Linked DNA regions of Thermobifida halotolerans. The protein of the gene in region 1 interacts with the protein of each later gene in a pairwise test. Links are inferred from orthologs where the notes say so. Each region holds a gene or a part of one and is shown on either strand. Other genes may lie near its edges. The genes, in order: mreB and ftsZ.

The links.
Region 2: the proteins of mreB (region 1) and ftsZ interact in binary tests that used the Escherichia coli proteins (3 or more experiments, as listed by UniProt). The link is inferred for Thermobifida halotolerans from one-to-one orthologs.

Annotation. Positions count from the first base shown.
Region 1 is NZ_CP063196.1:3,033,619-3,048,593, reverse strand. What follows is about bases 41-2,982. They hold mreB (rod shape-determining protein), read left to right. Parts: upstream 41-965; coding sequence 966-2,000; downstream 2,001-2,982. Other genes in these bases: rodA (rod shape-determining protein RodA), read left to right, coding at 2,478-2,982; NI17_RS13655 (hypothetical protein), read left to right, coding at 2,163-2,462; ndk (nucleoside-diphosphate kinase), read left to right, coding at 262-669; NI17_RS13670 (DUF4233 domain-containing protein), read left to right, coding at 41-96. Also shown: more of NI17_RS13670, read left to right, coding at 1-40; more of rodA, read left to right, coding at 2,983-3,656; NI17_RS13645 (hypothetical protein), read left to right, coding at 3,700-3,963; NI17_RS13640 (PIN domain-containing protein), read left to right, coding at 3,964-4,365; NI17_RS13635 (TIGR03960 family B12-binding radical SAM protein), read left to right, coding at 4,397-6,331; NI17_RS13630 (TIGR03936 family radical SAM-associated protein), read left to right, coding at 6,807-7,598; NI17_RS13625 (Rne/Rng family ribonuclease), read left to right, coding at 7,712-10,465; rplU (50S ribosomal protein L21), read left to right, coding at 10,695-11,006; rpmA (50S ribosomal protein L27), read left to right, coding at 11,022-11,288; GTPase ObgE, read left to right, coding at 11,384-12,748; proB (glutamate 5-kinase), read left to right, coding at 12,783-13,919; NI17_RS13595 (glycoside hydrolase family 9 protein), read right to left, coding at 14,063-14,975. UniProt on the Escherichia coli protein: Forms membrane-associated dynamic filaments that are essential for cell shape determination. Acts by regulating cell wall synthesis and cell elongation, and thus cell shape.
Region 2 is NZ_CP063196.1:663,988-678,834, forward strand. Bases 479-3,292 are described here. They hold ftsZ (cell division protein FtsZ), read left to right. Parts: upstream 479-1,089; coding sequence 1,090-2,496; downstream 2,497-3,292. Other genes in these bases: NI17_RS02970 (cell division protein FtsQ/DivIB), read left to right, coding at 479-709; pgeF (peptidoglycan editing factor PgeF), read left to right, coding at 2,579-3,292. In the rest of the region: more of NI17_RS02970, read left to right, coding at 1-478; more of pgeF, read left to right, coding at 3,293-3,298; NI17_RS02985 (YggS family pyridoxal phosphate-dependent enzyme), read left to right, coding at 3,300-4,022; NI17_RS02990 (cell division protein SepF), read left to right, coding at 4,141-4,665; NI17_RS02995 (YggT family protein), read left to right, coding at 4,705-5,010; NI17_RS03000 (DivIVA domain-containing protein), read left to right, coding at 5,142-6,017; NI17_RS24340 (hypothetical protein), read left to right, coding at 6,079-7,275; ileS (isoleucine--tRNA ligase), read right to left, coding at 7,368-10,550; NI17_RS03015 (divalent-cation tolerance protein CutA), read left to right, coding at 10,929-11,195; NI17_RS03020 (signal peptidase II), read left to right, coding at 11,423-11,989; NI17_RS03025 (RluA family pseudouridine synthase), read left to right, coding at 11,986-12,912; NI17_RS03030 (TetR/AcrR family transcriptional regulator), read left to right, coding at 12,968-13,561; NI17_RS24345 (alpha/beta fold hydrolase), read left to right, coding at 13,648-14,847. UniProt on the Escherichia coli protein: Essential cell division protein that forms a contractile ring structure (Z ring) at the future cell division site. The regulation of the ring assembly controls the timing and the location of cell division.

The DNA.
Region 1 (14,975 bases):
GGGATCGTCTTCGCCGGGCTGTGGATCGCCGGAGTGGTCCTCGGACGGCGGGTCGAGGCGGTGCGGACCGCGTCCGGGGACGCGGGCGGAGCCTGAGGCGGCACCCGCAGGGCCCGGCGGGCCACGGTCGCGGAAGGCGGGCCCGGGGCCGCGGAACCGGTAGGGTACGCACCACCGGAGGCGGTGCGTACCGCGGCAGTGGCGGTCCCCGCACCGGTGACACCGTGGCCCAGTGAACGATCCGTCGAGGAGAGAACAACCGTGGAGCGCACCCTTGTCCTGATCAAGCCCGACGGCGTGCGTCGCAACATCATCGGCGACGTCATCTCCCGCATCGAGCGCAAGGGGCTCAAGATCGCCGCCCTCGAACTGCGCACCCTGGACGAGGAGACCGCCAAGACCCACTACGAGGAGCACACCGACAAGCCGTTCTTTCCCTCGCTGGTCGAGTTCATCACCGGCGGCCCGCTGGTGGCCATGGTCGTGGAGGGCAACCGCGCGGTCGAGGCGTTTCGCTCCCTGGCCGGCACCACCGACCCGATCGCCGCCGCTCCGGGCACCATCCGCGGTGACTACGGCCTGGACGTCCAGGCCAACATCGTGCACGGCTCGGACTCCACCTACTCGGCCGAGCGCGAGATCAAGCTGTTCTTCCCCGACCTGGCCTGAGGCGGGGCGCCCGCCGACGCGGGAGGGGCCCTCGACGGCGTCTCGCGGGGGCTGCCCGCCGCCCGGTCCGGCCCGACCGGCGGCGACCAGGGCACCGGTACCGCGCTTCACCGACCGCGGCCGGACGGATTCCTCCGTCCGGCCGCGGTCGCGTTTTTCGGCGCCTCGCGACAAACCGGCGCGTTTGTGTAACTAGTCGGATGCGCGGAGTTATTCTTGCGGGTGACGGAGGCACGAAGCGCACCGCACCCGCCCCTGACGAGCCGCATCCCGTTCGACGCCGCTGAGGACGCCGCATGACCACCAGACCCGCTTTTCTCAGCCGTGACATGGCGGTCGACCTGGGAACCGCGAACACCCTCGTCTACCTGCGCGGCCGGGGAATCGTCCTGAACGAGCCCTCGGTGGTGGCCCTCAACACCTCGACCGGGAGGATCGTGGCGGTCGGCACCGAGGCCAAGCAGATCATCGGCCGCACCCCCGAAGGCATCACCGCCGTACGTCCGCTCAAGGACGGCGTCATCGCCGACTTCGAGACCACCGAGCGGATGCTGCGGTACTTCGTCCACAAGACCCACCGGCGCCGCCATCTTGCCAGACCGCGTCTGGTCGTCGCGGTGCCCAGCGGAGTCGCCCCGGTGGAGCACCGCGCGGTCAAGGAAGCCGGCCACCGGGCCGGGGCGCGCCGCGTCTTCGTCATCGAAGAACCCATGGCCGCGGCGATCGGAGCGGGACTGCCCGTGCACGAGCCGACCGGCACCATGGTCGTGGACATCGGCGGCGGAACCACCCAGGTGGCCGTCATCTCCATGGGCGGCATCGTCATCTCCCGGTCCGTCCGGGTCGGCGGGGACGAACTCGACGAGGCCATCATCGCCTTCGTCAAGAAGGAGCACTCCCTGACGGTGGGGGAGCGCACCGCCGAGGAGCTCAAGAAGGCCGTCGCCTCGGTCCATCCCGCGGCGACCGAGGAGCTGCGCGCCGAGGTGCGCGGCCGGGACCTGGTCAGCGGCCTGCCCAAGACCGTGCTCCTGTCGGCGGCGCAGGTCCGCGAGGCCGTCGAGGAACCCGTCTGCGCCATCATCGACGCGGTGCGCGCCACCCTGGACCGCTGCCCCCCGGAGTTGGCGGGCGACATCATGGACCGCGGCATCGCCCTCACCGGCGGCGGAGCGCTGCTGCGCGGCCTGGACGAGCGGCTGCGCCACGAGACCGGGATGCCGGTCCACGTGGCCGAGAACGCGCCGGACTCGGTGGCCGTGGGCGCGGGCACCTGCGCGGAGAACTACGAGCGGCTCGACCGGGTCCTGGTTCCCGAGCGGCGGCGCTGACATGACCCGCGACACCGTCCGACCTCGGAGAGCAACGGCGTTGCCGCCGACCACCGCAGCCCCGGCCGTGCGGTACGCGGCGGTGCGGGTGCCGCGCACTCCCCCCGACGGCGACCTCGCAGCGATCGACGGTGCCCAGCGGCCAGGAAGGGGGAGAGCCTGATGGGTGTTCTGGCGGATGGTCCCGACAGCCGGACCGGTCCCCGCTCCGGCGGGGGCGGCCCGGTGGTCGCCGCCCAGGTGCTGGTCGTGTGCCTGCTGGCGGTCCTGGTGGGAAGACTGTGGTACCTCCAGGTGCCGATGGGCGAGCACTACCGGACGCTGGCGGAGGGAAACCGCGTCCAGGCGGTGGCCGCTCCGGCCACGCGGGGGCAGACCCTGGACGTGCGCACCGGCGGCGAGTCGTCCACCCAGGCGTCCACGGTCCGTCCCGGCGGAACCGTCCGCCTCCTCGACGAGTGACCCCGGGAGGATCGCATGTCGCTTCGCTCCGAGACGTCCGTGCGGCCGGCCTCCCCGGGGGTGCGCCTCAGGCGGCTCGCCGTGTGGGCCGCGCCCCACCGTGTGGACTGGGTGCTGCTGGCAGCGGTGCTCGCCCTCGGTGTGCTGGGGGTCCTGGTGGTGTGGTCGGCCACCCTGTCGCCCGACGGGTCGACGGGGCTCACCGAGTACGCCTGGCGGCACCTGGGGCACCTGGTGCTCGCTCTGCTGGTCTGTCTCGCCGTCGCCTCGTTGGGCCACCGGGTGGTGCGCGCCTGCGTGCCCGTCGTGTTCGCGGTCGCCACGGTCGGGCTGCTCCTGGTGCTCACCCCGCTGGGTGAGGTCATCAACGGCGCCCGTTCGTGGATCGTGATCGGCGGTCTGCAGGCCCAGCCGGGGGAGGTCGCCAAGATCGCGCTGATCCTGGGGGTGGCCGTGCTGCTGGGCGAACCCCGGGACGGGGAGCCCGCCCCCACCACCCGGGACGTGCTGTTCAGCCTGGCGGTTCTGGCGGTGCCGATGGGACTGATCCTGCTGCAACCCGATCTGGGTACCGCGATGGTGCTGGGAGCGGTCTACCTGGCCATGCTCGCCTCCTCGGGCGCGTCGCCGCGCTGGGTGCTGCTCCTTCTCGGCTGCGGACTGCTGGGCGCTCTCGCGGTGTGGCGGTTCGACCTGCTGAAGGACTACCAGGTGGCACGTTTCGCCTCCTTCATCGACCCGGGGGCCGACCCGCTGGGCGCCGGGTACAACGTCAACCAGGCGCTCATCGCCGTCGGCTCGGGTGGTCTGGGGGGCTCCGGACTGTTCCGGGGTGAGCAGACGAGCGGGAAGTTCGTCCCCGAACAGCACACCGACTTCATCTTCACCGTCGTGGCCGAGGAGCTCGGTTTCGTCGGGGGGAGTGCCGCCATCGTCCTGCTGGGCGTGGTGCTGCTGCGCGTCCTGCGGGTCGCCGCCCGCTGCGGCCACCCCTACGGCCGGCTGGTCTGCGTCGGGGTCGCCGCCTGGATCTGCTTCCAGGCGTTCGTCAACATCGGCATGACCCTGGGGCTCACGCCGGTCACCGGACTGCCCCTGCCGTTCGTCTCCTACGGGGGGTCCGCCGCCGTCGCCAACCTCACCGGGATCGGCCTGGTGCTGGCCGTCCGCGCGCATGACAGGGAAGCGGAGTAGTAGTGAATGATTCCCCCTGGGTTCCTTCTGGTAGGATTCGGATATGGCAACAGAGAAGATCTCCGTCACTTTTCCGGAGGCGGTTGTCAGCGAGGCACGCCGCATCGCCCGCGAGCAGGGAGTCTCCCTTTCCGCCTATCTCGCCCAGGCGACGCAGGAGGCCAACCGTCGGGCCGAGACCCTCGCGATTCTGGCGGAGATCCGGGCGGAGATCGGCGAGCTGACACCCGCCGAGGCCGCGCAGATCGACGCCGAGATCGCCGCAGACGAGGCGCGTTTCCTGAACGCGGAGCGGATGGCCTCCTGAATGAGCACCACCCTTCCCGTCGTCTACGACACGGGAGCCCTCCTCGCGGCCGAACGCAACGACAAGCACTTCCTGGATCGCCACGAGCGGCTCTGCAGACAGGGGCGGTCGCTGCTCGTCATCACGCCGGTCCTCGCGCAGGCATGGCGGAACGGAGCGCGTCAGGAGCGACTGGCGCGCTTCCTGAAGACCTGCTCGATTCTCGCGCCGACCGAGAGGCTCGCATATCGTGCAGGAGAGCTCATCGGACGCAGTGGACTGAGCGACGCGGTGGACGCGATGGTGGTGGCCGCCGCCTTCGACCGAGCCGCCATCCGGATCGTGACCAGTGATCCGGGGGACATCGCCAAGCTGTGCGAGGCGTCGGGCCGCAGCATGGTTCCGGCGATCCACACTCCCTAACACGACAATTCCCGTCAAAGGTTCTGGACCAATGCCTGTCGAATCCGTCTTCCCGCAGTTGGAATCGCTGCTGCCGCAGGTGCAAAAGCCGATCCAGTACGTGGGGGGTGAGCTGAACTCCGTTGTCAAGGAGTGGGACGACACGGAGGTGCGGTGGGCGCTGATGTACCCCGACGCCTACGAGGTCGGGGTCCCCAACCAGGGCATCCAGATCCTCTACGAGATCCTCAACGAGCGCGAGGGCGTGCTCGCCGAACGCACCTACGCGGTCTGGCCCGACCTGGAGAAGCTCATGCGCGAGCACGGGGTGCCGCACTTCACCGTGGACGCGCACCGGCCGCTGGCCGCCTTCGACGTGCTGGGCGTCAGCTTCGCCAGCGAGATGGGCTACACCAACCTGCTCACCGCGCTGGACCTGGCGGGCATCCCGCTGCACGCGGTCGACCGGGGTGACGAGCACCCGATCGTGCTGGCCGGGGGCCACGCGGCGTTCAACCCCGAACCCATCGCCGACTTCCTCGACGCCGTCATCCTCGGCGACGGCGAGGAGATCGCGCTGGCCGTCACCGAACTCGTCCGCGAGTTCAGGCGGGAGGGCTCCCCGGGCGGACGTGACGCCCTGCTGACCCGCCTGGCCGCCACCGGCGGGGTGTACGTGCCCAAGTTCTACGACGTCTCCTACCTGCCCGACGGCCGGATCGAGCGGTACACGCCCAACCGGGAGGGGGTGCCCTGGCGGGTGCACAAGCACACCGTCATGGACCTCGACAGGTGGCCCTACCCCAAGAACCCGATCGTCCCGATCGCCGAGTCCGTCCACGAGCGCTACAGCGTCGAGATCTTCCGCGGCTGCACCCGCGGCTGCCGCTTCTGCCAGGCCGGGATGATCACCCGCCCGGTGCGCGAGCGCAGCGAGCAGGCCGTCGCCGGGATGGTCGAGCAGGGAGTGCGCTCCTCCGGCTTCCAGGAGGTCGGCCTGCTGTCGCTGTCCAGCGCCGACCACAGCCAGATCGCCGACATCACCAAGAACCTCGCCGACCGCTACGAGGGCACCCACACCGGACTGTCCCTGCCCTCCACCCGGGTGGACGCCTTCAACATCGACCTGGCCAACGAGCTCACCCGCAACGGCCGCCGCTCCGGGCTCACCTTCGCGCCCGAGGGCGGCAGCGAGCGGATGCGCCGGGTCATCAACAAGATGGTCACCGAGGAGGACCTGATCCGCACCGTCACCGCCGCCTACGCCGCGGGGTGGCGCCAGGTCAAGCTCTACTTCATGTGCGGGCTGCCCACCGAGGAGGACGCCGACGTCCTGGCCATCGCCGATCTGGCCCGCGAGGTCATCAGGGCCGGCCGCGAGGTCACCGGACGCAGGGACATCCGCTGCACGGTCTCCATCGGCGGGTTCGTGCCCAAGCCGCACACCCCCTTCCAGTGGGCGGGCCAGACCCCGCACGAGGTCGTCGACGCCCGGCTGCGCGGGCTCAGGGACGCCCTGCGCTCGGACAGGGCCTACGGCAAGTCGATCGGGCTGCGCTACCACGAGGGACGCCCCTCCATCATCGAGGGACTGCTCTCCCGCGGCGACCGCCGACTGGGCCGGGTCGTGGAGCGGGTGTGGCGCGACGGGGGCCGCTTCGACGGTTGGAGCGAGTACTTCTCCTACGACCGCTGGATCGAGGCCGCCGAGGCGGTCCTGGCCGACGAGCCGGTGGACGTGGACTGGTACACGGTGCGCGAGCGCGACGCCGACGAGGTGCTGCCCTGGGACCACCTCGACGCGGGACTGGACCGCGGGTGGCTGTGGCAGGACTGGCAGGACGCCCTGCACGGCGAGGAGTCGGTGGAGGTCGACGACTGCCGGTGGAGCCCCTGCTACGACTGCGGGGTCTGCCCGAGCATGGGCACCGAGATCCAGACCCACGACACGGCGGGACGCAAACTGCTGCCGCTGAGCGTGGTGTGAGGGCGACCGGTCCGCGCGGGAGCCGGGGCGGCCGGCCCCGAAGGAGGAGGTACGGCCCGGCACCCCGCTCGCGCCGGGCCGTACACGTACTTGGACGTACCGGGTCCGGGGTTGGTTGGCAAAGGTTTCGGATTTTTTCGAGAAAGCCCCGCGCGGCCCCGGATCGGGCCCCGGGCGGGCGGTGGAGCGCTCCGATCCGTCGCCGAGCGCCGCAAACAGCGCTTTTCAACTCCGGTCGCAGTGGGAACAGCATTGACAGTGCCGGAACACGCGTCCGCCGGAGCAGGTTGTACATCAACAGGGCGGTGGCGCGAAGTCGCCGGTACGCCCCGTAGGCTGAAAAGAAGACGAACTCTCCCAGGGGAGAGGCACGGGCCGCCGTGCCGGTCCCCGAGGGAGTCCGAGGAAAGGAGCAGAGCTGCCCCCCGCACTTGAGGGCGCCGATTCGCTCTCCAACGGAAACCAGGGCCGACGGTTGCGCGTACGGTACGCCAAACGCCACCGGATGAGATTCGCGAGCCATCGCGACATCGCCCGCGCACTCGAGCGTGCGCTGCGCAGGGCCCAGGTGCCCGTGGCCTTCTCGGCGGGGTTCTCGCCTCACCCCAAGATCTCCTACACGGGTGCCGCACCCACGGGAGTGGCGAGTGAGGCGGAGTATTGCGAACTCACTCTGGCCGAGCCGATGGACCCGGAACAGTTGCGCGCGCGACTCGACGAGGCGATGCCCGAGGGCATCGACATCCTCACCGTGGTCCCGGCGACGGCGGGCGGTCTGGCGGACCGTCTGGAGGCGTCGGAGTGGCGCATCGAACTTCCGGGTGTCGACCCTGACGACGCCGCGGCAGCCGTGGCCGCGTTCCTCGCGGCCGAACGGATCGAGGTGGAGCGGCTCACCAAGAAGGGGCGCCGCCGCTTCGACGCACGCTCACCGGTCCTTCGACTGGATGTCGACAGGCGCGCCGCAACGGAACAACAAGAGACATATGCCATACTTCGCTTGATCGTGCGGCATACCATCCCTGTCGTACGACCCGACGACGTGGTGACCGGCCTCCGTCAGATCGCCGAACTCGCGCCGCAGTCATCGACGAGGATGACCCGACTGGCGCAGGGGCCGCTCGACGAGGACTCCGGAACCATCGCGGACCCGCTCGCCGCGGACGACGCGGCCTCGGAGACAGGCGCCACCGTCGTCAGCGCACACGCCGGGCACGCCCCCGCGCGGCCCGGATCGGGGAACGTGAGCGCACCTCAAGGACTTTGACCGGTGCCGCCCAGTGCGGCGTCGGTGCGGATATTGACAACGACAGTTCTTGCGAGCCGCGGCCGGGCACCTTGTGCGGGCCGCGCCCGAGAACTTGACGGGAGACCGCCCGGATGCTCGAGAACGAGCCCAGCAACGGTGCCGGAGGCACCGAGGGGACAACTGAAACAGAGACAACCGCCAGGCCGAACGGATCGGCCCCCGCAGGCATGTCCAGCACCGTGCGCCCGGCCGCGCCGGTGCGCCGTGGCCGTGCCGCGAGCCGACCCGCCGGACCGCCGCCCGAACCAGAGCCGGCACCGGCGTCGACACCCACGACCGTGGCCGCCTCCTCCGTGGAACTGGTGCCCGCAGACCCGGTCCCGCAGGGAGCGGAACCGGCCTCCGAGGAGGCCGCGGAGGAGCCGAAGCGGCGCAGCCGCAAGACCGCGACCCGGAGCCCGCGGACGCGCACCCGCAGGACCGGCACGGCCGGGGCCGACGGCGCCGAGCCGGACCACCGGGACGCGCCGAGCGAGCCCGAGACGGCCGAGGTAGGCGCTTCGCAGGACACCGGCGCGGCGGAACCGGCCGAACCCCCCGCCGTGGCCGCGGTCACCTTCCAGCCGCCCATGGTGCTCTTCCAACCCCCCGTGGTGGAGGAGAACCAGACGGCCGACGACTCCGGCGCCGCGACGGAGGATGCCGAGGAGACACCCGAATCCGACGCCGAGGACTCCGCGGAGGATCGGTCCACCCGCCGCCGCCGTCGCAGGGGCGGACGGCGCAGCAGGCGCAACGGCGACGACACCGAGACCGCGGAGGCCACGGCCGCCGACGCCTCCACCACCTCCGACGACGCCGACGACCGCGCCGGGACCACCACCGAGACCGCGACCGCCGAGCAGGCCGAGACCGGCGGTGCCGACAGCTCCGAGCAGGACGACTCCGCCGAGGAGGCCGAGGCCACGGGCACCAGCCGTCGCCGCCGCCGTCGCCGCCGCCGCTCGGGAACGGAGGTCGCGGCCGAACCCGAACCCGACGACCCGCCCAACACGGTGGTCCGGGTGCGTCCCGCCCGCACCGAACGCCCGATCGAGAACGAGGTGCAGGCCGTCCGCGGCTCCACCCGCCTGGAGGCCAAGCGGCAGCGCCGCCGCGAGGGCCGCGAGCAGGGACGCCGCCGCCCCCCGATCATCACCGAGAGCGAGTTCCTGGCCCGCCGCGAGTCCGTCAAGCGCGACCTGGTGGTCCGCCGCACCGGTGAGCGCACCCAGATCGCCGTGCTCGAGGACAACGTGCTCGTCGAGCACTACGTCGACCGCGCCGACCACAAGTCCTACGTCGGCAACGTCTACCTGGGGCGGGTGCAGAACGTCCTGCCCTCGATGGAGGCGGCCTTCGTCGACATCGGCAAGGGACGCAACGCCGTCCTGTACGCGGGCGAGGTCAACTGGGACGCCACCGGACTGGAGGGCCAGCCCCGCCGGATCGAGTCGGTGCTCAAGTCCGGCCAGTCCGTCCTGGTCCAGGTCACCAAGGATCCGCTCGGCCACAAGGGCGCCCGCCTGACCAGCCAGATCAGCCTCCCCGGCCGCTACCTGGTGTACGTGCCCGACGGCTCCATGACCGGGATCAGCCGCAAGCTCCCCGACAAGGAGCGGGCCCGCCTCAAGCAGATCCTCAAGAAGGTCATGCCCACCGGCGCCGGGGTGATCGTGCGCACCGCGGCCGAGGGGGCCAGCGAGGAGGAGTTGGAGCGCGACATCTCCCGCCTGGCCAAGCAGTGGGAGGCCATCAAGCGCAAGGCGAAGTCGGCCACCGCCCCGGCACTGCTCAACAGCGAGCCCGACCTCACCACCCGCGTGGTCCGCGACATCTTCAACGAGGACTTCTCCAGCCTCGTCGTCTCCGGCGGCGACGCCTGGGAGACCATACGCGACTACGTCGACCACGTCGCCCCCCACCTGGCCGACCGCCTGTCGCACTGGACCGAGGACCGCGACGTCTTCGAGGCCTACCGGATCGACGAGCAGATCGCCAAGGCGCTGGAACGCAAGGTGTGGCTGCCCAGCGGCGGCTCCCTGATCATCGACCGCACCGAGGCGATGACCGTCATCGACGTCAACACCGGCAAGTTCACCGGTCAGGGCGGAAACCTCGAGGAGACGGTCACCAAGAACAACCTCGAGGCGGCCGAGGAGATCGTGCGGCAGCTGCGGCTGCGCGACATCGGCGGCATCATCGTGATCGACTTCATCGACATGGTGCTGGAGAGCAACCGGGACCTGGTCCTGCGCCGCATGCTGGAGTGCCTGTCCCGGGACCGCACCAAGCACCAGGTGGCCGAGGTCACCTCGCTGGGACTGGTGCAGATGACCCGCAAGCGGGTCGGCCAGGGGCTGCTGGAGGCCTTCTCGCACACCTGCGAGCAGTGCAGCGGCCGCGGCCTGGTCCTGCACACCGACCTCGTCGAGACCAGGTCCAACGGCAACGGCGGACGCAAGAAGAAGAACAAGAACGGCTCGGACAAGGCTTCGGACAAGTCCTCGGACAGGGCGGCTGCGGCGGAGAAGGCGCAGTCCGCACCGGAGGTCGAGGCCGCTCCGCAGACCGAGCCCGCCGCGCAGGAGCCCAAGAAGTCGAGCCGCACCACCCGGCGGGCCAAGCGCGCCGCGGGACCACCGCCGGAGGCGGAGGGGCAGGGCCCCGACGAGACGGGACCCGAAGCGCCCGCCGCCGTGCAGGTGGCGTCCGTTCCGGCGGCCGAGGCCGACGACGGCCAGGCGGCCGACTCCGACGCCGTCACCGAACGGCCCCGCCGCCGCCGGACCCGGCGCAAGGCGAGCGTGGCCGCCCCCGAGACGGCGGTGGCCGAGGCCGGATGATTCGGACTGCCGGGCGGGTCCGCGCCCGCCCGGCCCCGACCGCGTCGTGCTCACCCCCGGCGGGCGAGTGGTAGTCTGAACTATGGTGCGTCGGCGCGCCCCACATGTTCGCGCGCCCGAGACCTCCTTTCGAATCCCACGCCACCACGTTTGGGGGGCGAGCGGGTTGACGACTGCGGTCGATTTTGAGCGCATTCTTTTCTGAAGCGAGCAGGAAGTGAGTTTCCCGGTGTACGCGATCGTGCGAGCGGGCGGCCGACAGGAGAAGGTCTCCGTCGATGACGTCTTGACCATCGACAGGGTGGCCGAAGAGGCCGGTGCCACGCTCAACCTGCAGCCGCTGCTTGTCGTCGACGACGGCAAGGTCATCAGCGACACTGCCGAGCTGGGCGGATACGAGGTCACCGCCGAGGTCCTCGGCGAGACCGCGGGCCCCAAGATCAATATCCTGAAGTACAAGAACAAGACCGGTTACAAGAGGCGCCTGGGGCACCGCCAGAAGTACACCCAGGTCCGGGTCACCGGCATCGCCGCGAAGTAGCGGGAGGAGCGCGAGATGGCACACAAGAAGGGCGCGTCGTCCAGCCGTAACGGACGCGACTCCAACGCCAAGCGGCTCGGTGTCAAGCGTTTCGGCGGGCAGGCCGTCAACGCCGGCGAGATTCTCGTCCGTCAGCGCGGCACCCGCTTCCACCCCGGCGACAACGTCGGCCGCGGTGGCGACGACACCCTGTTCGCGCTGGTCGCGGGCACGGTCCAGTTCGGAAACCTGCGCGGCCGCAAGGCCGTGAGCATCGTCCCGACCCCGGCCGCCAGCGAGTAGGTCCGGGGAACGGCGCAGTACCAGAACGTGAGGCGGGCCAGTGCCACTGGCCCGCCTCACGTGCATTCGTCCAGCGGCATCGAGGAGCCAGCGACATGTCCGATTTCGTCGACGAGGCGGTCTTGCACATCAAGGCCGGGGACGGCGGGCACGGCTGTGCCTCCGTCCACCGGGAGAAGTTCAAGCCGCTGGGCGGTCCCGACGGCGGCAACGGCGGCCGGGGCGGCGACGTCATCCTGGAGGTCGACCGCAACACCGCCACCCTGCTGGACTACCAGCGGCGTCCCCACCGCAGGGCGGGCAACGGAACCCCCGGCCAGGGCGGCCACCGCGCCGGAGCCAACGGTGCCGACCTGGTGCTGCCGGTCCCCGAGGGGACCGTGGTGACCACCCTGGACGGCGAGGTCATCGCCGACCTGGTCGGGCAGGGGACCCGACTGGTGGCCGCCCGCGGCGGCAGCGGCGGACTCGGCAACGCCGCACTCGCCTCCCCCAGGCGCAAGGCCCCCGGCTTCGCACTCAAGGGCGAGCCGGGCGAGGCGCTGGACGTCCGCCTGGAGATCAAGACCATCGCCGACGTCGGCCTGGTCGGCTTCCCCAGCGCGGGCAAGTCCTCACTGATCGCGGCCCTCTCCGCGGCCCGCCCCAAGATCGCCGACTACCCGTTCACCACGCTGGTGCCCAACCTCGGCGTCGTCGAGGCCGGACAGACCCAGTACGTGATCGCCGACGTGCCCGGGCTCATCCCCGGCGCCAGCGAGGGTAGAGGACTGGGTCTGGAGTTCCTGCGCCACATCGAGCGGTGCTCCACTCTGCTGCACGTGCTGGACTGCGCCACCTACGAGCCGGGCCGCGACCCCGTCACCGACCTGGACGTCCTTGAGCGGGAACTGGCCGTCTACGGCGAGCGGACCGGGGTGGACCTGTCCGACCGCCCGCGCATCGTGGCGCTGAACAAGGTCGACGTGCCCGAGGCCCGGGAACTCGCCGAACTCGTCGAACCCATGCTGCGGGAGCGCGGCTACCGCGTCCTGCAGGTGTCGGCGGCCACCCGCGAGGGGTTGCGGGAACTGTCCTTCGCCCTCGGCGAGCAGGTGGCCGCGGCCCGCGCCGCCCGCCCCGTCGAGGAGCCCACCCGCCTGGTGCTGCGCCCGCGCGAACTCGGCGAGACGCCGTTCCAGGTCGTCCCGCTGGGCAACAACGTCTTCCGCGTGCTGGGTGACAAGCCCGCGCGCTGGGTCCGCCAGACCGACTTCAGCAACGACGAGGCCGTCGGCTACCTCGCCGACCGGCTCAACCGGCTCGGCATCGAGGAGGCCCTCGCCAGGGCCGGTGCCACCGAGGGCGCCGAGGTCCACATCGGGGACGAGGACAACGCGGTGGTCTTCGACTGGGCCCCGACCGTCGGCGCGGAGGAGACCGTCCTCGGACCGCGCGGTACCGACTCCCGACTGAACTGATCCCCTCCCTCCGCAGGCTGAAAGGACAGATGACGTGGGTAGCGAAGGCGCCGGTCAGGCGCGTTCGGCGATCACCCGGGCCCGGCGCGTGGTGGTCAAGGTGGGATCGTCCTCCCTGACGACCCCCGAGGGGCACATCGACCACGACCGGATCCGCGACCTGACCGGTGTGCTGGCGGCGCGCCGCAGGGCCGGAGCCGAGGTGGTGCTGGTGTCCTCCGGGGCGGTCGCCGCCGGGATGGCCCCACTGGGCCTCGTCCAGCGCCCCCGCGACCTGGCGACCCAGCAGGCCGCGGCCAGTGTCGGGCAGGGCCTGCTGCTGGCCCGCTACACCGCCGAGTTCGCCCGCCACTCGTTGACCGCCGCGCAGATCCTGCTGACCGCCGACGACCTGATGCGCCGCGCGCAGTACCGCAACGCGCAACGCGCCCTGAGCCGCCTGCTGGAGATCGGCGCGGTGCCGATCGTGAACGAGAACGACACCGTCGCCACCCACGAGATCCGCTTCGGCGACAACGACCGGCTGGCCGCGCTGGTCGCCCACCTGCTCCGGGCGGACCTGCTGGTGCTGCTGACCGACGTCGACGCACTCTACGACGGCAACCCGTCCCTGCCCACGAGCAGCCGCATCGGCCAGGTGAACGGCCCCGAGGACCTGGTGGGGGTGGACATCGGCAGCGCGGGCAGGCGCGGGGTCGGCACCGGAGGCATGGTCACCAAGGTCGAGTCCGCGCGGATCGCCACGGAGGCGGGCGTGGCCACCGTGCTGACCTCGGCGGTCAACGCGCGTGCCGCACTGGACGGCGGACCGGTCGGCACCTTCTTCGTCCCCGCCGAACGCAGACGCCCCTCCAGCCGCCAGCTCTGGCTGGCCCACGCCACCGCCGGACGCGGCAGTGTCGTCCTGGACCCCGGGGCGGTGCGGGCGGTGGTCACCGAGAAGGCGTCCCTGCTGCCCGCCGGGGTGGTCAAGGTGGAGGGCGACTTCAGCGCGGGCGACCCGGTGGACCTGCGCGACGAGGACGGGCGCATCGTGGCCCGCGGCCTGGTCAACTACGACGCCGCCGAGATCCCCGACCTCATGGGCCGCTCCACGAGGTGGCTGGCCCGCGAACTCGGCTCCGAGTACAGCCGGGAGATCGTGCACCGCGACGACCTGGTGGTGCTGTAGTACACGCGCCCGCCCCGCCGGACCGGGGGAGGACACCCGGCTGCCGGGCGTCCCCCGGGGCGGGCCTGTCCGCCGCATGACGGGGCCGGACACGGCGCCGCGGCCGTCCGCCGGGGAGCGGACGGCCGCGACGGGGGAGGGGGTCAGGCGGTGTCGCAGCTCTCGCCGTTGAGGACGAACTCGGTGGGAGCGGAGTTGGAACCGGTCCAGGAGCCGTTGAAGCCCACCTCGACGGTGGCTCCGGGCGCCAGGCCGCTGTTCCAGGACATCGGGGTGACGGTGACGTCGGCCCCGCTCTGGCTCCAGGTGGCGTTCCAGCCGTGGGTGAGTTGCTGCCCCGCGGGGAAGGCGAAGGACAGCCGCCAGTCGGAAAGCGCGGTGTCACCGGTGTTGGTGATCCGGACCGAGCCGGTGAAGCCGCCGTTCCAGTCGTTGGTGCGGTACTCCACCAGGCAGGAGGCCCCGCCGCCGTCCTCCGCCAGGGTGGTGAAGGAGACGGCGCTGTGGGCGGAGCTGTTGCCGTTGTTGTCGCGGGCCTCGACCCAGTAGGTGTAGGCGGTGCTGGGCCGCAGGCCGGTCAGCGGGTAGCTGGTCTGCGTGGTCGAGCCGACCGGGACCACCCGGTCGCCGCCCACCTCGTAGATGTCGTATCCGGCCAGGCCGCTGCCGCTGTTGTCGGTGGACGGGCTCCACGACAGGACCGCGCCGGTGGCGGTGATGTCGAGGGCCGCGAGGTCGCCGGGGGCGCTCGGCGCGTCGGGGGCGGTGTCGGTGCCGAAGACGGCGTAGCAGCTCCGCTCGGAGACGTTGCCCGCGTGGTCCCGGGCCACGACGTAGGCGGTGTAGGTGGTGCCGGGCTCCAGGCCGGTCAGCGGGTGGCTGGTCTGCGTGGTCGAGCCGACCAGTCGGGCGCCGTCGTCCAGCAGGTAGACGTCGTATCCGGCCAGGCCGCTGCCGCCGGTGTCGGTGGCGGCGGGCCAGGTCAGCACGGCGCTGGTGGAGGTGACGTCCCGGACCGTCGGGAATCCGGGAGCGCTCGGCGGGGTCCGGTCCTCG
Region 2 (14,847 bases), 2.4 Mb from region 1 along the record:
GGAGGCGGAGCCCTCCGCCGATCCCCGCCAGTCGGACCCGTGGAAGGTCGCCTTCGTCACCCTGCTCCTGGTGGCCCTGGTCACGGTCGTCGTCTGGGTGCTGCTGGAGTCGCGGCTGCTCGTCGTCCGCCAGGTCGAGGTCACCGGCCTGGACCGGCTCACCGAGGAGGAGGTGGTGGCCGCGGCGGACGTGGCCACCGGAACCCCGCTGGCCAGGGTGGACACCGGAGCCGTCGTGGAGCGCGTGGCGGAGCTGCGGCTGGTCGAGTCGGTCGCGGTCCGGCGCGGGTGGCCCGCCACACTGCGCGTCGAGGTGACCGAACGCACCCCGGTGCTGGCTCTCTCGGTCGAAGGCGGCTACCACCTGGTGGACCGCGAGGGGGTGCGGGTCGAGGAGGCCGACACCCGGCCCGAGGGCTATCCCCTGGTCCGGGTCACCGGCGAGGTGCGGGGAAACCCCGCGGTGGCCGAGAGCGCCCGGGTGGTCGGGGCGCTGCCCGAGTCCCTGGTCGACGCGGTCGACACCGTCGTGGCGACCGACCGGGCCCGGATCACGTTGGAACTCGTCGGCGGGGCCACCGTGATGTGGGGTGACAGCGAGCGGGGAGCCGACAAGGCCCGGGCGCTGGAGGTGCTCTTGGAGCAGCACCCGCCCGATCCGGGACGCCACTACGACGTGAGCGCCGCGGGGGTCGCGGTCGTCCGGTGAGACGACCGTCACGGTGCCGGAGGCGAAGCGCCGTACGGCGGCGCGCCCAGCACCTGCCCGCGCGACACGCCGATAGGCTGAAGCCGGTGGTTAGTTGCCCGTTACCAGGGTGGCGGCTTACTGTCAGGAAGCACAGTCTTTAGTTGACATAAGTACGAAGTACTTCCGCATCCTCCGTGATGCGGACGGGGCCGCGGACGTGCCCGCACGGTCCGTGACCCCATGTTCCGAGCGTTCCCCGAGGAAGTGCTCGGGACTGGCAAGCAGGCAGAACCGGACAGCTTTCGCGTCGATCCGGACCCGGGAGGGACGCCCCCCACGGTCGCTCTTCCCGGGGGATCGGCGGAGTTGGCAAGAAGCGAGCGGAAAGGCCCCTCGTCGTGGCAGCACCGCAGAACTACCTCGCGGTCATCAAAGTCGTCGGGATCGGCGGCGGCGGTGTCAACGCCGTCAATCGCATGATCGAAGAGGGTCTCAAGGGCGTCGAATTCATCGCCATCAACACCGACGCTCAGGCGCTGCTCATGAGCGACGCCGACGTCAAGCTCGACGTCGGCCGCGAACTCACCCGTGGTCTGGGCGCGGGCGCCAACCCCGATGTGGGACGCAAGGCGGCCGAGGACCACCGCGAGGAGATCGAAGAGGTCCTCAAGGGCGCCGACATGGTCTTCGTGACCGCGGGGGAGGGCGGTGGCACGGGAACCGGGGGAGCCCCGGTGGTCGCCAACATCGCCCGGTCCCTGGGGGCGCTCACCATCGGTGTGGTCACCCGCCCCTTCGGTTTCGAGGGCAAGCGGCGCGCCACCCAGGCCGAGTCGGGGATCGCGATGCTGCGTGAGGAGGTCGACACGCTCATCGTCATCCCCAACGACCGACTCCTGTCCATCTCCGACCGGCAGGTCAGCGTCCTGGACGCGTTCAAGGCCGCCGACCAGGTGCTGCTGTCGGGTGTGCAGGGCATCACCGACCTGATCACCACGCCGGGCCTGATCAACCTGGACTTCGCCGACGTCAAGTCGGTCATGTCGGGGGCGGGGTCGGCGCTCATGGGCATCGGTTCGGCGCGCGGCGACGACCGCGCCGTGGCGGCGGCCGAGATGGCGATCTCCTCGCCGCTGCTGGAGGCCAGTATCGACGGCGCCCACGGTGTGCTGCTGTCCATCCAGGGCGGTTCCGACCTGGGCCTGTTCGAGATCAACGAGGCCGCCCAACTCGTGGCGAACTCCGCGGCGCCCGAGGCCAACATCATCTTCGGCGCGGTCATCGACGACGCGCTCGGCGACGAGGTGCGGGTCACGGTCATCGCGGCCGGATTCGACGAACCCCAGGTGGAGGCGGCGCCCCCGTCCCGTGCGGCGAGTACGCCGCGGCCTCCGACGGAGCGGCGCCCCGAGCCGCCCGCCCCCTCCGCCCCGGCCGCGCCGCCCGCGGCGCCGTCGCGCCCGGCCGACCCTCCGCGCGCCTCCCGGCCGTCCCTGCCCGAGTCCGTCTCCCGCCCGGCGCCCGAGCCGGTCCGGGACCCCGGGCCCGCGCCCGAGCCGCCCAAGGCGGAGCCGCCGCGGGCGAGCGAGCCCGCAGCGGACGCCGCACCCGAGGAGCCCAAGGAGTCCCGCGACGACGACCGGCCGTACCGGCCGGGGGGCATCCACGCGGTGGGCGACAGCGGCTACGGCCGTCCGCGGACCTCCGACAGCCCCTTCTCCCGTACCAGCGAGATCCCGACGCCGCGGCGGCGCGTGGTCTTCGACGAGGGCGACGACCTCGACGTCCCGGACTTCCTCAAGTAGCGCACGCCGACCGGTCCGCGCGGCGGACCGGTTCCCACCGCCGTTCGCTCCCCCACGAATCGGATAGGAGGTGCTCGCCGGTATGAGCACCGTGATCGAGCTGGCCCCGGGTGTGCGAGCCGGATTCACCGGACGCGACGGCGGAGTCAGCCGGGAACCCTACGCCACCCTGAACCTGGGCGGTCACGTCGGGGACGACCCCGAGGCGGTCGCCGAGAACCGGAGGCGGGCCGCGCGGGGCTTCGGACTCGATCCGCGTGACGTGGTGTGGATGAACCAGGTGCACGGCGCCGACGCGGTGACCGTGACCGGTTCCGGTCCCGCCGGGGACGTCGACGCCGTCGTCACCACGGTGCCGGGGCTGGCGCTCGCGGTCCTGGTGGCCGACTGCCTGCCGGTGCTGGTCGCCGACGCCGAGGCGGGGGTCGTCGGCGCGGCGCACTCGGGGCGGCCGGGAATGGCCGCGGGTGTGGTCGCGTCGCTGGTGGCGGAGATGGAGCGGCACGGCGCGCGTCCCGAGCGGTGCGCCGCGCTGCTCGGGCCGGTGGTCTGCGGGCGGTGCTACGAGGTTCCCGAGGAGTTGCAGGAGGAGGTGGCCCGCAGTGTGCCCGAGGCCCGGTGCACCACTGACGCGGGCACTCCGGGAGTGGACATCCGGGCGGGGGTCACGGCACAGTTGAAGCGACTCGGAGTGACCAACGTCACCCATGATGCTCGGTGTACCCGAGAGAGCACCGACCTGTTCTCCTACCGCAGGGATGCGACCACGGGTCGGTTCGCCGGATACATCTGGAAGGCCTGACATGAGCGAGGACGCGCGCCGCGCGGAGATCGCCGCGAATCTGGACCGGGTGCGGGAGCGGGTGGCCGCCGCCTGCGCGGCGGCCGGGCGCGCGGCCGAGGAGGTCCGCGTCATCGCGGTCACGAAGCAGTACCCGGCCTCCGACGTGCGCGTCCTGGCCGGTCTGGGAGTGCGCGACGTGGGCGAGAACCGCGACCAGGAAGCCGCCCCGAAGGCCGCCGAATGCCGTGATCTCGATCTCACCTGGCACTTCGTCGGACAGTTGCAGACGAACAAGGTGCGCTCGGTGGTGCGCTACGCCCACGTGGTCCACTCGGTGGACCGGCCGCGGCTGGTCACGGAGCTGGGACGGCGGGTCCGCGCCGAGGGGCGCGCGCTGACCTGTCTGGTCCAGGTCAACCTGGACCCCGAGTCGGCGCGGGGGGTGATCGGCCCCCGCGGCGGCGCCGACTGCGCGGACGTGCCCGCGCTGGCCGAGGCGATCGAGGCCGAGGAGGGACTGTCCCTGGGCGGGGTGATGGCCGTCGCGCCGCGCGACGGCGATCCGCTGAAAGCGTTCGACCGTCTTAATGCGGTCGCCGACGACATCAGGGGTCGCTACCCTCATGCCACGGTGATTTCCGCGGGGATGAGCGGTGACCTGGAAGCCGCGGTCGAGCGGGGCGCGACACACCTGAGAATAGGTACGGCGTTGCTTGGCGATCGGGGGTTGATCGTGGGGTAATGTCCCCAGATGGACCCTGGGGCACACGTTGTTCCCTCCGCTCAGGGGGTGGACGGGGACCGAATCCATCGACAAGTCATCTGCGGTGAATCACCACAGGGACGACGGAGGACAAGAGATGGCCGGCGCGATGCGCAAGATGGCGGTCTACCTCGGCCTCGTGGAGGACGACCGTTACGATCACCGTTATGCGGACGAGTACGATGACTTCGAGGATTTCGACGAGGCCCTCGACGAGCGGCCCGTTCGAGACCGCGCTCCCCGTGACGACGCCCGAGGCGACTCCGTGACGGATTCGGTCGATCACCCCGCGTCGCGCAACGAACGGCGCCCCACCGTCCCCGCCGTGCCCGCCACCGCTGATCTCGCCCGGATCACGACACTCCATCCCCGGACCTACAACGAAGCGCGTACTATCGGAGAGCATTTCCGTGAAGGCATTCCGGTGATCATGAACCTCACCGAGATGGTCGACAGTGACGCCAAGCGTCTGGTCGACTTCGCGGCGGGGTTGATCTTCGGCCTGCACGGCAGCATCGAACGCGTGACCAACAAGGTGTTCCTGTTGTCTCCGGCTAATGTTGAGGTGACCGCTGAAGACAAAGCACGTATCGCTGAGCGAGGATTCTTCAATCAGAGTTAGAGCAGCACACGCATCCAGTAAGGCAGCCGGAGTACGGGAGTGAACATCGTCCAAGTCGTGCTCGGCAACGTTCTGATCTTCGTCCTATACCTCTTCCTGTTTCTGCTGATCGGGCGGCTGGTGTTCGACTTGGTTCAGATGTATGCCAGGTCATGGCGGCCTGCCGGATTGGTCCTGGTTCTGGCCGAGACGACGTATACGATCACGGACCCGCCGCTCAAGTTCCTGCGTCGCTTCATCAAACCCATCCGGTTGGGGAGTGTCGCGCTCGACTTGAGCTTCATGATCCTGTTCCTTGTGGTGACGATCCTCCTCCAGGTCGTGACGTCTGTCCTGACCGTGTAGCGAGACCCGAGACAGCAGAAAGGTAGGCTCCGGTTCCGATACATGAGTCTTGGTCATGATCTGGAGTGCCATAAGGTCACGATCAGGTAGCGTCCCTACGGACGGAGTCCAAGCGCGCCAAGGAGACGAACATGCCGCTGACACCTGCGGATGTACGCAATAAACAGTTCAGTACGACCCGGCTGCGGCCGGGATACGACGAAGAAGAGGTCGACGCCTTCCTCGACGAGGTCGAAGCCGAACTCGATCGTCTGATCCAGGAGAACGAGGAACTGCGCGGCAAGCTGGCGGAGTGCCTGCGCGGCAAGGTGCCCCCTGCGGGAATGAACGACTTCCAGCCCCAGGAACCCCCTGCCCCTCAGGAAGCCCCCAAGCCCGAGATGCCGATGCGGCAGCAGCCCGAACCGATGCGGCAGCAGCAGCCCGAGCCGGCCCAGGCCGCGGCCCCGCCCATGGGGCTGCCCGGCGGCGACGACAACATGGACACCGCCGCCCGCGTTCTCGCCCTCGCCCAGCAGACCGCCGACCAGGCGATCTCCGACGCCCGCCGTGAGGCCGACGAGACGCTGGGACGGGCCCGCCACGAGGCCGAGGACATTCTCGGCAAGGCCCGCCGCCAGGCCGAGCAGATCGTCAACGAGGCGCGCGCCCGGTCGGAGAACCTGGACCGCGACGCCCAGGAGCGCCACCGCCAGGTCATGGGGTCGCTCGTGCAGCAGCGCGACGAGCTGGAGCACAAGGTCGCGGCGCTCAAGGACTTCGAGCGCGAGTACCGCAGCCGCCTCAAGGACTACTTCGAGCGGCAGTTGAGGGAGCTCAACGAGGGAGCGCCCGACTACAGCAACAACCCGAACACCACGGGCGGTTTCCAGACCATGTCGCCTCCCACCGGCGGCAGTCCGTCGCTGCAGCACGCCGGACCCGGCTCGGGCTCCACGAACCCGTTCGCCTCACCCGAACCGGCGCCGCACGGCTACCACCCGGGTGACCCGCACGACCGCCACTGAACCGGCGGTCGGCGGTACCAAGTCCCACTCGATCCATGAACCCTGAGAAGGCATTCACCCGGTGATCATCGTCTGCCTGGTGCTGGTCGTGGCGGCGTTTGTCGTGATCGGCATGGCACTGGCGCTCGCAGAACTGACTCTGGTCAACGTCGCGCTCGGACTCGGCGGCCTGTCCGCCGTACTGCTCGCGGTGGAGTTCGTCCGCAACAGGAGGACCCTGTTCGGGAAGGGCCGCACGGAGTCGCTGCCCGGTCACCGGAGTGCCGACGTCCACGGGACCATGGCGGGACAGGCTCGGACGGACGGTTTGGGGAAGGCGTCCGTCCACCCTCCTGCCATGGCGGTGGCCACCGGTCCGGTGGCCCCGGCCGCCGGCGTCGGCGGCCCGTCCGCGGCTGTCCATGGCTTCGAGGACACGACCGCGGCAGCCGATGCCCACGCACCCGCGCCGGTTTCCGGACCGGTGCGGGCGGCTTTTTCCCCGCCTCCCGACGTCGCCCCCGCGCCGTCCGGTGCGGACGGTTCCGACACCGAACCGGCCGTGCCGGAGCCGAGCGGGGCGACCACGGTCGAGCGTCCCGAGGACACGACCACCCGGACGGAGTGGGACGACGAGGACGACGTCGGCCCCGGACCGGTGGCCGACGGGGAGGCGGCTGCCCGGACCGGAGGCGACGCCCGCGACGACGGGCCCGGGTCCTCTCCGGTCGGTGACGCCGACGAGGAGGACGCCGTCGACGCCGAAGCCGACGCCGAAGCCGAAGCCGACCGGGTGGCCGGCGACGAGGACGCCGGATTCGGACCGGTGACCGGCCGGGAGGCCGAGGAGCCGGAGCGGGCCGACGACGAGGCCCCCGTCCCGGCCGACGACGCGACGGCGACCGGCCCCGACACGGACTCCGACACCACCGGCTCCGACGACTCCGCCGCAGCGGACGCGGACGAGGACGGACCGGTCGGCACCGCCGACGCCGACGACACGGCCGAGGTCGCCTTCCGCGAGCCCGCCGAATGGGCCCCGCCCTTCTCACTGCCCTCCCGTGAGGAGAGCGAGAGCAGGAGCGTCTCCGCCGCGGCCATCGCCGCGCTCGCCGCCCGCTGGACCCCCACCGGCGACGAACTGGCCGCCGAATCCTCCGACACCTCCGACGACGACAGTCCCGCCGGAGTGGACAGCACCCCCTCCCCGGACACCGGGACCGGTTCCGCGGACGCGCCCCACGGCGGCACGGCCGCCTCCAAGGACCCCGAGGACTGACCTCCTCCCGCGCGCCGCCCCGCCGACCGGCCCGGCAGAACGGAAACGGGGCCGCGAACCGGTCGGTCCACGGCCCCGAAACCTCCGGCGGGTCAGGCCCTGCGCAGCCGCAGGGTGATGCCGAACTCCTCCGAGACCACCTCGTGAGCGTCCGGCTCACCGGGGCCCTCGGTGAAGGAGACCGCCAGCACCTCGCCGCTGATCGTCTCCGCGTGCTCGGTCATCGCCTGCGCGGTCGTCTCGTCGGTGGCCGACCACCACAGGTCGATGCGGTCGGAGATGTCCAGACCGCTGGACTTGCGGGCGTCCTGCACCAGACGGACCACCTCGCGGGCCAGCCCGGCGCGGCGCAGCTCCGGCGTCAACTCCAGGTCCAGCGCCACCGTCTCACCGGACTCCGAGGCCACCGCCCAGCCCTCGCGCGGCTGCTCGGTGACCAGCACCTCCTCGGCGGACAGCGCCACCGGCTCACCATCGACGTCCACGGTGGCCGACCCCTCGCCGCGCAGCCCCTCCACCAGCGCCTTGGCGTCGGCGGCCTGGATCGCCTTGGCGACCTGCGGGGTGCCCTTGCCGAACCGCCTGCCCAGCGCCCGGAAGTTCGGCTTGACCGAGTAGTCCACCAGGTCACCGCCGACCACCGACAGCGGGTCGAGCTGCACCACGTTCAGCTCCTCGGCGATCTGCGCCCGCAACTGCTCGGGCAGGGCCTCGAAGCCCCGGGCGCCCACGAGCGCCCGCGCCAGCGGCTGGCGGACCCGCCGACCGGAGTCCACCCGGGCGGCCCGTCCCAGCTCCACCAGGCGGCGCACCAGCGCCATCCGCGCCGACAGTTCGGGGTCGATCAGCGTTCCGTCGGCCACCGGCCAGGACGCCAGGTGCACCGACTCCGGCGCGTCCGGACGGCGCAGCGCCTGCCACACGTGGTCGGTCAGGAACGGGACGATCGGAGCCATCAGCAGGGTGACGGTCTCCAGGCACTCGAACAGCGTCGCGAACGCCGACGCGCCCTCGGGCGTGTTCGCGCCCGCCCAGAAGCGGCGGCGCGACCGGCGCACGTACCAGTTGGACAGGTCGTCGACGAACGTGGTCAGCGCGCGCCCCGCGGCCGCCGGGTCGAACCGCTCCAGCGCGTCGTCGACCGTCCTGATCAGCGAGTGCAGTTCCGACAGCAGCCAGCGGTCCAGCAGCGGCCGCTCCGCCGGGGCGGGCGCGTCGGCGAGCCGCTCGTGGCTCCACCCCTCGCCCGCGCCCGCGTACAGGGTGAAGAAGGACGCCGTGTTGTAGTAGGTCAGCAGGACCTTGCGGACGATCTCCTCCAGCACGGCATGCCCCACCCGGCGCGGCATCCACGGCGACCCGCTGGCCGCCATGAACCAGCGCAGCGCGTCGGCGCCGTGCCGGTCCATCACCGGCATCGGCTCCAGGATGTTGCCCAGGTGCTTGCTCATCTTGCGGCCGTCCTCGGCGAGGATGTGGCCCAGACAGACCACGTTCTCGTAGGAGGAGCGGCCGAACACCAGCGTGCTGACCGCCATCAGCGAGTAGAACCAGCCGCGGGTCTGGTCGATGGCCTCGCAGATGTACTGGGCGGGAAAGTTCGCCTCGAACTTCTCCAGGTTGCGGTGCGGGGCGCCCCACTGCGCGAACGGCATCGCTCCGGAGTCGAACCACACGTCGATGACCTCGGGCACACGGCGGGCCACCCGCTGCTCCAGCGGCAGCGACGGGTCGGCGTCGGGGTCGGGGATGACGATGTCGTCGACGTAGGGCCGGTGCGGGTCGAGGCCGGACAGGTCCTGCCCGCTCAGCTCGCCCAGTTCCTCCAGGGAGCCCACGCAGATCCGCCGGCCGTCGGGGAACTCCCAGATCGGCAGCGGCGTGCCCCAGTAGCGGCTGCGCGACAGCGCCCAGTCGACGTTGTTGCGCAGCCACTCGCCGTAGCGGCCGTCCCTGACGTTGGCCGGAACCCAGTTGGTGGCGGCGTTCTCCGCGAGCAGCCGGTCCTTGATCTCGGTGGTGCGGATGTACCAGGAGGGCACCGCGTAGTACAGCAGCGCGGTGTGGCAGCGCCAGCAGTGCGGGTAGCTGTGCTCGTACGACAGGTGCGCGAACAGCAGGCCGCGCTCCTTCAGGTCGGCGACCAGCGTCTTGTCGGCGGTCTTGAAGAACACTCCGCCCACCAGGTCGAGGTGCTCCTCGAAGGTCCCGTCGGGACGCACCGGGTTGATCACCGGCAGCCCGTAGGCGCGGCACACCTGCATGTCGTCGGCGCCGAAGGCGGGGGCCTGGTGGACCAGGCCGGTGCCGTCCTCGACCGTGACGTAGTCGGCGAGCACCACGAAGTGCGCGGCCGTGTCGAACTCCACCAGTTCGAAGGGGCGCCGGTAGGTCCAGCGCTCCATGTCGGCGCCCCTGAACCGCTGCCCGGTGAGCTCCCAGCCCTCCCCGAGCGCCGCGCCGACCAGCGGCTCGGCCACGACCAGCCGCTCGGAGCCGTCGGTGGCCACCACGTAGTCCACCTCCGGGTGCACCGCCACGGCGGTGTTGGACACCAGGGTCCAGGGGGTGGTGGTCCACACCAGCAGCGCCGCGTCACCGGCCAGCGGGCCGGAGGTCAGCGGGAAGCGCACGTACACCGACGGGTCGGTGACGGTCTCGTAGCCCTGCGCGAGTTCGTGGTCGGACAGCGTGGTGCCGCAGCGCGGGCAGTACGGGCTGATCCGGTAGTCCTGCACCAGCAGGCCCCTGTCCCAGATCTGCTTGAGCGCCCACCACACCGACTCCACGTACTCGCGGTCCATGGTGCGGTAGGCCTCGTCCATGTTGACCCAGTAGCCCATGCGGCGCGTCATCTCGGTGAACGCGTCCACGTTGCGCAGCACCGCCTCGCGGCAGCGGGCGTTGAACTCGGCGACGCCGAACGCCTCGATGTCCTTCTTGCCGGAGATCCCCAGTTCCTTCTCCACGGCGACCTCCACCGGCAGGCCGTGGCAGTCCCACCCGGCCTTGCGGTCGACGTGGAAGCCCTTCATCGTCTTGAAGCGCGGGAAGACGTCCTTGAACACGCGCGCCTCGACGTGGTGCACGCCGGGGGTGCCGTTCGCGGTGGGGGGACCCTCGAAGAACACCCAGTTCGGGCCGCCCTGTGTCTGCTCCAGTGACCGTTCGAAGACCTTCTGCTCCGTCCAGCGTCGCAGCACCTCGCGCTCCATCGAGGGCAGGTCGATCTGGGCGGGCAGCGCGGGGAACGGTCGGGTCGACTCCTTCGACACGTGGCGTACCTTTCCATCAGGGGTGTCGGTCACCTGACGGAGGGACGAGGCAGGAGGCCCCGCGGTACCACCCTCCTTGGCCGCGCCGCCGTTGTCGGCCGCGCGTCCCACTTCGTTCCTGACGCTGCCGGTTCTACTGGGCGTCCGCTGCGGGACGCCGTTCTTCCGGCGGCTCCGGGGTGATCTTCCCGCGCGGGCATACCCCCGGGCTCGCACCGTCCCCGGGTCGCTTCGGGCTGTGTCCGCCGGTACTCGTCCCCATCAACGCCTTGCTGGCTCGAGGATAGCCCACCGCGGAACACGGATCGCGGTGTTTTCCGGTCGTGACCTGACGGGGGCATACTCGCTCCGGAACCCGCGAGACCGAGGAGGGCTCAGGTGACGCGAGCGACCCCCGAGGGCGCCGTCCTGGTGACGCTGGCCGAACGCGAGGACGCCGAGGAGTTGGCCGGACAACTCCTGGAGGAGGGGTACGCGCCCTGCACGGTGCACCGCGACATGTTCGCGGGCGAGGACGACGCCGAGGACGTCGACTGGGTGATCGAGGTGCGCACCGGACCGGGCGGCGCCCCCGCCGCCATGGACGAGGACGGCCTGTCCGCGCTCGCCGAGGACTACGGCGGCTTCACACACGTCGAGCGGTAGCCGCGCTCGCCGACGCGGGAGGGCGGTGTGCGGGGGTGAATACAATGATTCTGGCCCGCACGCCGCGCGGACCGGGGAACGGACGGCCGCGAGATCCGGAGGCGTCGGCGGGCCGCGACCCACGTTGAGGAGTTCCGCTGAGTGACGTCGACCCCGACCGGGGCACCGAGAAGACCGATGACGTTTCCCCGCCGGTCCGGCCGCGCCGGATCGGTCTGCTGCTGGCCGTGGCCGCCGTCCCCCTGGTCGCCGACTTCGTCACCAAGGAGATCGCGCTGGCGCGCTTCTCGCCGTACGACCCGGTGGAGCTGCTGGGTGGACTGCTCAGGTTGACGCTGGTGTTCAACCCCGGAGCGGCGTTCTCCATCGGCACCGGCATGACGTGGGTGTTCAGCCTGATCGTGGTGGCCGTCATCGGCTACATCCTGTGGACGGCGCCCCGGCTGCGCAGCGCGGGGTGGGCGGTGGCGCTCGGCCTGATCCTCAGCGGCGCCACCGGCAACTTCATCGACCGCATCTGGCGTCCCAACACCAGGGAGCTGTCGTCGTCACTGGTGGGCCCGGAGGCGCCGGGGACCCTGCTCGACCGGCTGCTGAGCCCGCCGTCCCCGATGTACGGCCACGTCGTGGACTGGATCCAGATCCCCTACTGGCCGGTGTTCAACATCGCCGACTCCGCGATCGTGTGCGGCGGCGTGCTCGCCGTCCTCCTGGCCTTCCGCGGGATCAACATCGACGGCACCCGCGAGGCGGACAAGACCCCGAGCACCCCGACGCGAGGAGACGAAGCGTGAGTGACCACCGAAGCATGCCGGTGCCCGACGGGCTGGAGGGCGACCGGCTCGACGCGGCGATCGCCCGCATGTTCGGCCTGTCGCGCACCCGCGCCGCCGACCTGATCGCCGAGGGCAACGTCCTGGTCGACGGAGCCGAGGCGGCCAAGTCCGACCGGGTGAGCGCCGGGGCGTGGCTGGACGTCACGCTGCCTCCGCCGCCCAGCGCGCCCGCGCCGCGCCCCGAACCGGTGCCGGGCATGACCATCGTCTACGAGGACGCCGACATCGTCGTGGTGGACAAGCCGGTCGGCGTGGTCGCCCACCCCACGCAGGGTTGGACCGGGCCGACGGTGCTGGACGGGCTGCTGGCGGCGGGGGTGACGGTCGCCACGAGCGGCGCGGCCGAGCGGCAGGGCATCGTGCACCGCCTGGACGCCAACACCACCGGCCTGATGGTGGTGGCCAAGAGCGAGACCGCCTACAGCGTCCTCAAGCGCGCCTTCAAGGAGCGCACGGTCGACAAGACCTACCACGCGCTGGTGCAGGGACACCCCGATCCGCTGCGCGGCACGATCGACGCGCCCATCGACCGCCACCCCTCGGGTGACGGCCGGTTCGCGGTGGTCTCGGGCGGGCGGCCGTCGGTCACCCACTACGACACGGTGGAGGCGTTCCGCGCGGCCAGCCTGCTCCAGATCCGGTTGGAGACCGGCCGCACCCACCAGATCCGCGTGCACATGGCGGCCACCCGGCACCCGTGCGTGGGCGACCTGCTGTACGGGGCCGACCCCACCCTGGCCGAGCGGCTGGGGGTGCGCCGCCAGTGGCTGCACGCGGTCCGCCTGGGTTTCGAGCACCCCACCGAGCACCGCCCGGTGGAGTTCACCAGCCCGTACCCGGAGGACCTGGACAAGGCGCTGCACCTGCTGCGCGAGGAGTAGTCCCGTCGCGGCCCCACCCTCCGGGAGAGAGCGTGGCCGCGACAGAATATGTAGATTGGTCTACTATCTCGGTATGGGAACCAGGGGAGCGGCGACACGCGAGCGCCTCGTCGACGGCGCGCGGGAACTGATCGAGACACACGGCTACTCGGGTACGGGGCTCAACCAGATCCTCGCGGTCAGCGGGGCGCCCCGCGGGTCCCTGTACTTCCACTTCCCCGGCGGCAAGGACGAGCTCGTCGCCGCCGCCCTGGAGCGGGCGGGGGAGGAGGTGGCCGCGCTGCTGCGAACGCTCTCGGAGGAGAGCGCCGACCTGGCCGAGTACGTCCGGCGCCTGGTCGGTGTCTTCGCGGCCAGGACGGAGGAGTCGGGCTTCGCCAAGGGCTGCCCGCTGGCCACCACCGCCCTCGACGTCGCGGCCGTCAACGACCGCGTGCACGCCGTCTGCCGAAGGGTCTACGCGTCCTGGCAGGCGGTCCTCGCCGACCGCCTGGCGGCCGAGGGATGGAGCCCTCGTGAGGCCGAGGCCGACGCGTGGTCGGCGCTCTCCCTGATCGAGGGGGCGCTGCTGCTGGCGCGCGCGACCCGCAGTACCGAACCGCTCGACCGGGCGCGCGAGGCGGCCGTGCGGTTGCTGGTCAGGAACTGACCCGGGGCCGGGACGGCGTCGCCGCTCCCCGGTCCCGGGGTTTTTGCGACCCAAGAATATGTAGATCGGTCTACACAGGAGGAAGTATGTCCGCACGGCCTGACACTCTCGTGGTCGGCGCGACCGGGTTCATCGGCCGCTGGCTGCTCGCCGAACTGCTGCGTCGCGGCCGGACCGTCGCGGCCGGGATGCGCGGCGGTCCGGCCCGCGAGCGGGAACTGCGCGACTGGCTGCGCGCCCACGACGCCCCCGTGGACCGCCTCAGCGCCGTCCACGTCGACATCACCCGACCCGGCCTCGACCTCGACGACACCGCCGCACACCACCTGGAGTCGATCCGCGACGTCCACAACTGCGCGTCGCTGTTCCGCTTCGGCCTCACACGGCGGGAGGCGCGTGCCGCCAACGTCGACGGCGCCCGCCACACCGTCACCTGGGCGGCGGGGCTGGCCGGACTGCGTCGCGTGGTCCACCTCACCGGCTACCGGGCTGCCGCGCAGCCGACGGACCCGGCCGGGATCGCACAGCTCTACCGCGACCACGGCGCCTACGAGGCGTCCAAGACCGAGGCCGACGCGGCGGTCCGCGCCCTCGCCGAACGCGAGGGCCTGCCGTTGAGCGTCGTCAACCCCAGCACGGTCATCGGCGACTCCATCACCGGGGAGGCCGGGCAGTACATCGGTCTGGCCGAGACCGTCCGGAACCTGTGGGCGGGGCGGCTGCCGCTGCTGCCCGGCGACGCCGCGACCTTCGTGCCGGTGGTGACCGTCGACCACCTCGCCCGCTTCCTCACTGAGGTGCCCGAACGCGACACCGGGGGCGTGCGCGCCCACTGGGTGCTCGACGAGACCACCCCCAACCTGCCCGAACTCGTCGACCACCTCGCCACCCACCTGGGAGTGCGCGCGCCGCGCCGCTTCATGCCCGTCGGTGTGCTGCGCCGCCTGCCCCGCGCGGTGACCCGCGCCGAACCCGAGACGCTGCCCTTCCTCACCGCCGACCGCTACGACACCGCGTCGGCCCACGCCCTGGCCCGCGCGGCGGGCCTGACCCACCCGCCGGTGCGCGACGCCCTGGCGCGGTGGGCCGACCGGCTCGTCGCCGACGGCTTCGGCGCGCTGCCGCCGGGCCGTCCCGGCGGGCTGCACCCGGTCGCCGGAAGCCGCACCTACCTGGCGGGGGAGCGGAGTGCGCCCGACCACGTCCTGCTGCACGGCCTGCCGCTGGACGGGGAGTCCTGGCACGCGGTGGCCGACCGGCTCGACGGCTCCGCACTGGTCCCCGAC